DNA from 2 places in the Polaromonas sp. P1_E3 genome. Region 1 is predicted to be linked to the other one. Evidence: predicted binding sites of a transcription regulator. Region 1 holds the regulator's gene; the other holds the start of a gene.
What was found. The regulator LexA, encoded in region 1, represses DNA repair genes until DNA is damaged. The targets are predictions, from matches to a motif close to ACTGTATNNNNATACAGT.
Positions count from the first base shown of each region.

Region 2: the regulator LexA is predicted to act here: its motif matches at 1,077-1,094, upstream of AC1D0Z_RS17065 (DNA topoisomerase IV subunit B).

Region 1 covers NZ_JBFUBD010000210.1:211-4,615, reverse strand. Annotated here, with positions in the region: partial or broken gene AC1D0Z_RS16065 (nucleoside monophosphate kinase) at 1-77, shown strand, start outside; gene AC1D0Z_RS16060 (asparaginase) at 176-1,126, opposite strand; gene lexA (transcriptional repressor LexA) at 1,266-1,970, shown strand; gene AC1D0Z_RS16050 (D-2-hydroxyacid dehydrogenase family protein) at 2,633-3,640, shown strand; partial or broken gene AC1D0Z_RS16045 (hypothetical protein) at 3,709-4,405, opposite strand, start outside.
Region 2 covers NZ_JBFUBD010000251.1:36-3,160, forward strand. Annotated here, with positions in the region: partial or broken gene AC1D0Z_RS17060 (MFS transporter) at 1-951, opposite strand, end outside; gene AC1D0Z_RS17065 (DNA topoisomerase IV subunit B) at 1,141-3,111, shown strand; gene AC1D0Z_RS17070 (lytic transglycosylase domain-containing protein) at 3,111-3,125, shown strand, end outside.

The DNA of each region.
Region 1 (4,405 bases):
CCAAATACCGGGCCATCAGTGGCATGGGCGGGGTTGACGAGATCACCGCCCGGGCGTTCAAGGCGCTGGAGGGCTGACCTCAGCCTCAAGCAATTCCATCTGCAGCCAAGCCGTCAGCCTGACGGCCTTTTTCATTGCGGGGCATCGGGCTGGACCGCCCCATCATGGTCCGGTTTCAGCTTGCTGGCAGCAGCTCGAGCATCACCGCGATCCTTGCCTTCACAGGGCTCAGCCCCTGAGAATCGGAAAACACATCCCCCGGTGTCGGCAAAACCCTGCCATTCGGGCACCTTGTCGCACGCACGACACGCACCCCGGCAGCCTGGGCATCAAGCAACGCCGCCTCAAGCGCATGGTGCAGGGTACCGTTGCCCGTGGCAGCAACCACCAACCCCTGGACCCCCTGAGCCACCAAAGCCTCCACGACCGCGCCGGTGGCGCCCGCATGATTCATGACAATCTCGACGCGTGGCCACCGCGGCACCTGGCCTGCTATCATTTCAATAGCTGCTTGCGCACGCCCTGTATGGGCTTGGGGCCAATTTCGCATTAATCTAAGCGATCCTTCTTCCACGTAGCCAATGGGCCCCGCATCACCAGAACCAAATGCATCCACCCGGTAGGTATGAACCTTCTGCACGTCCAGCGCACTGTGAATCGTTCCGGCACACACCGCGACAACACCTTTTGCGCCGGCGTGACGCGCGACCGCCATGGCATCCAGCATGTTCTGCGGGCCGTCAGGCACCAGCGCCGTAGCCGGACGCATGGCACAAGTCAGCACCACAGGCTTATCGGGACTGCATACCGCCTGAAGAAAATATGCAGTCTCTTCCAGCGTGTCCGTTCCATGCGTGATGACAATGCCCTGCACGTCCGGCTGGGCCAGAAAATGGCTGACCCGGCCGGCGAGTTTCACCCATACATCGAAACTCATGTCCTTGCTGTCGACCTGCGCCACCTGCTCGATCACCAAAGGTCCCAGTGCCGCCAAAGAAGGAATCGCAGCAACCAGCTGTGCGACACCCACTTGTGCGGCCGTATAGCCAATATTGTCCGATGCGCTGGCGGCCTGTCCGGCGATCGTGCCGCCCGTGCCAAGAATCACGATATTTTGAGGATGCATAAAACGTAAACTTGCAATCTTTTAAAAACTGGATGAAAATACAGCTACTGGATATTAAAACAGCTACGGTGACGCTGAAGTTCCGATGCCAACCGGCAGGAACCCAGCGGACGGGGTTGTGATTCAAGGAGCAACGGTGATGAGCACACTCGATAACTTTCCGCATTTTCCTTCTGAGGCGCCCAAGCTCACTGCGCGTCAGCAACAAATTCTGGAACTGATCCAGAGCGCCATTGCGCGCACAGGTGCTCCACCGACCCGCGCTGAAATTGCCGCCGAGCTGGGCTTTCGATCCGCCAATGCAGCCGAGGAGCACTTGCAGGCATTGGCCCGCAAAGGCGTCATCGAGCTGGTCAGCGGCACCTCGCGCGGCATACGTTTACGAAACGACGCACTTCGCAGCCTGAACGAATCCAGAATCAAACAGTTTTCCCTGCCGTTGCAAAGCCTGGCCCAGCTCGCCCTACCTTTGGTAGGGCGGGTTGCTGCTGGCAGCCCGATTCTCGCGCAGGAACATGTCGAGCAAACCTATTATTTCGAAAGCAGCCTTTTTCAGCGCCAACCCGACTATCTGCTCAAGGTGCGCGGCATGAGTATGCGGGACGCCGGCATCATGGATGGCGACCTGCTGGCCGTCAAACAGTCCAGGGAAGCCAAAAACGGACAAATCGTTGTGGCCCGGCTCGGTGATGAAGTCACCGTCAAGCGTTTTCGTCGCAACAAGCACCTGATCGAGCTCCTGCCGGAAAATCCGGACTTTAAAACCATCGTGGTCGAGCCCGGCGAGCCATTCGAACTCGAAGGCCTGGCTGTCGGCCTCATTCGCAACACAATGTTGATGTAACCAGTTATCTGGCCGCGCACCAGGTGGCGGGCGTTTGGCCGTGTGATGGCCAACACCCTGGTGCCGAGGCCTTTCTGGCTATTGCAGCCTGCAATCCTGCCTATGTAAACCTCTCTCATACAGGAGTTCATCATGGGAATCACCAGTTTTTCACACTCACCAATGTCGTCAGCCCTGTTCGCTCCCATACAGGCACTGGTGTCATTGTTTTTGCCGGCGCAGAACATGGCTGGCGTGGGCCAGTTTCCACCGCCAGCTGGCGCCAGGTTGTCATCTCGGCAGCTTGCGCTTCCGTTTGCTCCCAACAATTTCACGGAAACACGCAGCCCGTCTGTCCATGGGATTGGCACCGGTCTACGTTCAGACGATTCGCCTCGCCCCAGTCGGCTGAGAGTGGTTCGCGAATTTGATTGCAATGTCAGCCCCGCATGTGCCGGCCGCATGGTGATATCTGGCCGCATGGCAGATGTATGCGCTGAACTTGAGCGCATGAGCCAGCGGGAAACTTCGCTGTAGTAGCGCGTATTGCACGTTCCGCCTGGATTCAAGCGGTGGTCGGGCGTGCCTTGCGGCATCTTCAGAACGTTTCCTTGGGATACAAATCCGCAGGTAGAAGTGCCCCTYCCTGCAGAGAATAAAAATCTTGCAGGCACAATATCGGCATGAATATTGTGATCCTCGACGACTACCAGGACGCGGTGCGGAAATTAAACTGCGCGGCCAAACTGGAGGCCTATCCCGCCAAGGTCTACACCAACACGGTCAAAGGCATCGGCCAGTTGTCCGTCCGCCTTAAGGACGCCGATGTTATCGTTCTGATCAGGGAGCGAACCCAGCTCAACAGGCAAGTCATTGAAAAATTGCCCAAACTCAAGCTGATTGCCCAGACAGGCCGCGTTGGAAGCCATGTAGATGTCTCGGCATGCACTGAGCGCGGCATCGCGGTTGCCGAAGGCATTGGGTCTCCCACAGCGCCGGCCGAGTTGACCTGGGCACTGGTGATGACCGCCATGCGCCGCATTCCACACTATGTCGCCCATCTGAAACATGGCGCCTGGCAACAGGCGGGCCTCAAATCAGCGTCGATGCCCCCAAATTTCGGTATCGGTTCCGTTCTCAAGGGCAAGACCCTGGGGGTATGGAGCTATGGAAAGATCGGGCAAATTGTGGCTGGTTACGGCAGGGCGTTCGGCATGCGTGTCGTCATCTGGGGTCGTGATGCGTCACTTGAACGGGCACAGGCTGATGGCTTTGAAGTCGCGGCCAGCAAAGCCGAATTCTTCGAGCAAAGCGATGTACTGAGCCTTCACCTGCGGCTCAATGCGGAGACGCGCGGTATCGTCACGCTGGAAGATCTGTCGCGCATGAAAACCACTTCTCTGCTGGTGAATACCTCGAGGGCGGAACTGATCGAGCCAGAAGCCCTGATCGCCTCCCTCAATCGGGGACGGCCCGGCCTGGCGGCCATTGATGTGTTTGAATCAGAGCCCATTCTGCAAGGCCACGCACTGCTCCGTCTCGAAAACTGCATTTGCACGCCGCATATCGGCTATGTTGAACAGGACAGCTATGAGCTGTACTTTGGCGCGGCGTTTGACAATGTTGTGAACTTTATCAAGGGCACGCCCACCAATATCGTCAACCCGGGTGCCTTGCAAGTAAGGCGCTGACCTGATGCACCCAACCCGGGAAGGTGCTCGCAAAAGGTGAGCCCCGTCGAGTCCAGGCGGAGACTTTCTCAAGTTTTCTGGGTCGGCCCCGAGGAATCCGGAAAGTCGAGGTCAAACTCGATGAGATTGTTGGCAGCGGCTTGCGGCGGCCGAGCACCCGCGTCGATCGATGGAAACGGGGCCAAGCCCCCCGCCTCACCCTCACCTACACTCAAATCAATATCAAGGCCAAGCCGGGGGGACGCAGGAGGCTGTGTCGGGTCTGTTGCACTTGCCGCGGCGGGAGACGGCAGAGGCGCCACAATCTGAAACCGGGCTGACAGCGGCTGGATGCTGGTGGGGCCAAAGCCTCCAACGCTTGGGAGCGTATCCGGCATGGTCGGAATCGACGGTGCGTCCGACGGCCTGGCCGGTGCCTCGACGTCGCCGGGCGGCCGGCTGACAATCCTTTTTGCGATCGAGTGGAGAAGCAAGAGCTCGCGGTAGGCGGCCAGGCTGAAGACCTCACCCCGCGAATCCGGTTTGCGGAAAATGGACTCTTCAAGTACGTCGAGCACCTTGGGCGTTGGCCAGAGGGCCTCAATGCGCGAGAGAGCCTCCGTATAAAACTCCAGGTCGTGCGTATCCGCCGCGTATTCGTCAAATGCCGGAACCTTGGCATTGAACATCTTGTTGAAGTCTGTGCGCAGCGCGTCGTAATCCTCCCGGCGTCCCAGGCTGTGATAGAGGTCAAACAGGTCGAGATAGACCAGCGCGCTTGTTTCC
Region 2 (3,125 bases), on a different contig from region 1:
CAGGCCCATCAGGCTGGCGAAGATGTAAACGCTCAAGGGGCTCAGCGGCGCGGCCAGGAACACCGCAATGACAACCGCGCGCGAGAGATAAATCGTCGCCAGGATCTTGCGCTTGGCAATTTTCTGGCCCAGCGAGCCTGCAATATAGGTGCCGAACACATTAAAGAGGCCGATCAGCGCCAGCGCATAGCTGGCCACCTGGGGGGACAGGCCCTTGTCCTTGAGGTAGCTGGGCATGTGAACGCCGATGAACACCACCTGGAAGCCGCAGACAAAGTAGCCCGCCATCAGCAACTGAAAGCTCGGGTACTTGAAAGCCTCGCGCAGTGCCTGAAGGATGGTTTGCTCGCGCTTGGCGGGCTGCCCACCGGCGAAACCGCCTTCACGCAGGCCGAGTGCCAGCGGCGCGATCAGCAGCACTGCGCCGCTCAGTACCAGCAAAGCCTCTTTCCAGCCCAGGCTGCTGATCAGGAAGCCCTCGGTCGGGACCATCAGGAACTGGCCAAACGAGCCTGCCGCGGCGGCCACGCCCATGGCCCAGGAGCGCTTGTCGGCCGAAATGTTGCGCCCAATCACGCCGTAAATCACGGCGTACGTGGTTCCAGCCTGCGCGGCGCCAATCAGCACGCCGGCCGTCAGGGTGAACAGGAAACCGGTGGGCGAAAGGGCCATGCCCACCAGGCCCAGCGCGTAAAGGAGGGCGCCGCCCACGATGACGCGGAAAGCGCCAAAGCGGTCGGCCGCCATGCCGGCAAAGATGCCGAACACGCCCCAGGACAGGTTTTGCACCGCCAGCGCAAAGGCAAAGGTTTCCCGCGTCCAGCCCTGCGCCTGGGTGATGGGCTGCAGCCACAGGCCAAAGCCGTGGCGTATGCCCATGGACAGCGTGACGATGGTGGCGCCGCAGATCAGCACCTGCAGCATGGAGAGTTTTTTGGTGTCGGTGGTCATGAACAGGGCCGCCAAGCGGCGAAAAAAAGAAAAGCCTGGAGCGCAAACGAGCTATCTGCCGACTGTAACGAAAATGGCAAAACGCTGCCCGTGCCGCACTTCATTCGCCACCTCAAATCAGGTTGGCTGTATGTTTATACAGTGACTTTGCCGGCGCCGACTACAATTGCGGCAATTCTTTCATCTGCCATGGCTGACAAACTACCCACCGAATATTCCGAAGGCTCGATCCGCGTGCTCAAGGGCCTGGAGCCCGTGAAGCAGCGCCCGGGCATGTACACGCGCACCGACAACCCCTTGCACATCATCCAGGAGGTGCTGGACAACTCCGCCGACGAGGCCCTGGCCGGCCACGGCAAGAAGATCAAGGTCACGCTGCATGCCGACGGCTCGGTCAGCGTGGATGACGACGGCCGCGGTGTTCCTTTCGGCCTGCACCCTGAAGAAAAGGTGCCGGTCATCGAGATCGTCTATACGCGGCTGCACGCCGGCGGCAAGTTCGACAAGGGCAAGGGTGGCGCCTACAGCTTCTCCGGTGGCCTGCACGGCGTAGGCGTGAGCGTCACGAATGCCTTGTCCAAACGGCTGGAAGTCACCTCCCACCGGGAAGGCACGGTTGCCAGGCTGGTGTTCTCCGGCGGAGATGTCATCGAGAAGCTGCACCTGCGAAAAATCGGCGAAGGCGACCGCAAGACGGGCACCACCGTTCGCGCCTGGCCCGATGCCAAATACTTCGAATCGGCCGCGCTGCCCATGGCCGAGCTCACCCACCTGCTGCGCAGCAAGGCCGTGCTCATGCCCGGCGTCACCGTGACGCTGACCAACGAGAAAACCAAAGACACCCAAACCTGGCTCTACAAGGGCGGTCTGCGCGACTACCTGATGCAGACCCTGACGGGCGACCCGGTGATCCCGATGTTCGAGGGCGAAGGCTTTGCCGACGCTTCGCACGAGAGTTTTGCCGAGGGCGAGGGCGCGCAGTGGTGCGTGGCCTTCACCGAAGAAGGCCAGCCGGTGCGCGAAAGTTACGTCAACCTGATTCCCACCAGCGCCGGGGGTACGCATGAAAGTGGCCTGCGCGACGGCCTCTTCAATGCCGTCAAGAACTTTGTCGACCTGCATTCGCTGCTGCCCAAGGGCGTGAAGCTCTTGCCGGAAGACGTTTTTGCCCGTGCCAGCTATGTCCTGAGCGCCAAGGTGCTCGATCCGCAGTTCCAGGGCCAGATCAAGGAACGACTCAATTCACGCGACGCGGTACGGCTGGTGTCCAGCTTTGTACGCCCGACGCTGGAGCTCTGGCTCAACCAGCACGTCGATTACGGCCGCAAACTGGCCGAACTGGCTATCAAGGCCGCGCAGACGCGGCAGAAAGCCGGCCAGAAGGTCGAAAAACGCAAGGGCTCCGGTGTGGCCGTGCTGCCCGGCAAGCTGACCGACTGCGAAAGCCGCGATCTGGCGCACAACGAGGTTTTTTTGGTCGAGGGCGATTCGGCCGGCGGCAGCGCCAAGATGGGCCGCGACAAGGAAAGCCAGGCCATCCTGCCGCTGCGCGGCAAGGTGCTCAACACCTGGGAAGTCGAGCGCGACCGCCTGTTTGCCAACACCGAAATCCATGACATCGCCGTCGCCATCGGGGTGGACCCGCATGGCCCCAATGACACGCCGGACCTGAGCGGCCTGCGCTACGGCAAGGTTTGCATCCTGAGCGACGCCGATGTGGACGGCTCGCACATCCAGGTGCTGCTTTTGACCCTCTTTTTCCGCCACTTCCCCAAATTGATCGAATCGGGTAATGTCTATGTGGCCCGGCCGCCGCTGTTCCGGGTGGACGCGCCAGCCCGCGGCAAAAAACCGGCATCCAAGGTATATGCCCTGGATGAGGGCGAGTTGACCGCCATATTGGACAAGTTGCGCAAAGATGGCGTAAAAGAGGGCGCCTGGAGCATCAGCCGCTTCAAGGGCCTGGGCGAGATGAATGCGGAACAATTATGGGAAACCACACTCAATCCTGATACCCGCCGCCTGTTGCCCGTGCAACTGGGCAACCAGGATTTTCTGCAAACCGAGACGCTCATCACCAAGCTGATGGGCAAAGGCGAAGCTGCGGCGCGCCGCGAACTGATGGAGCTGCACGGTGACGCCGTGGAAATAGATATTTGATGAATCTTTTTTTA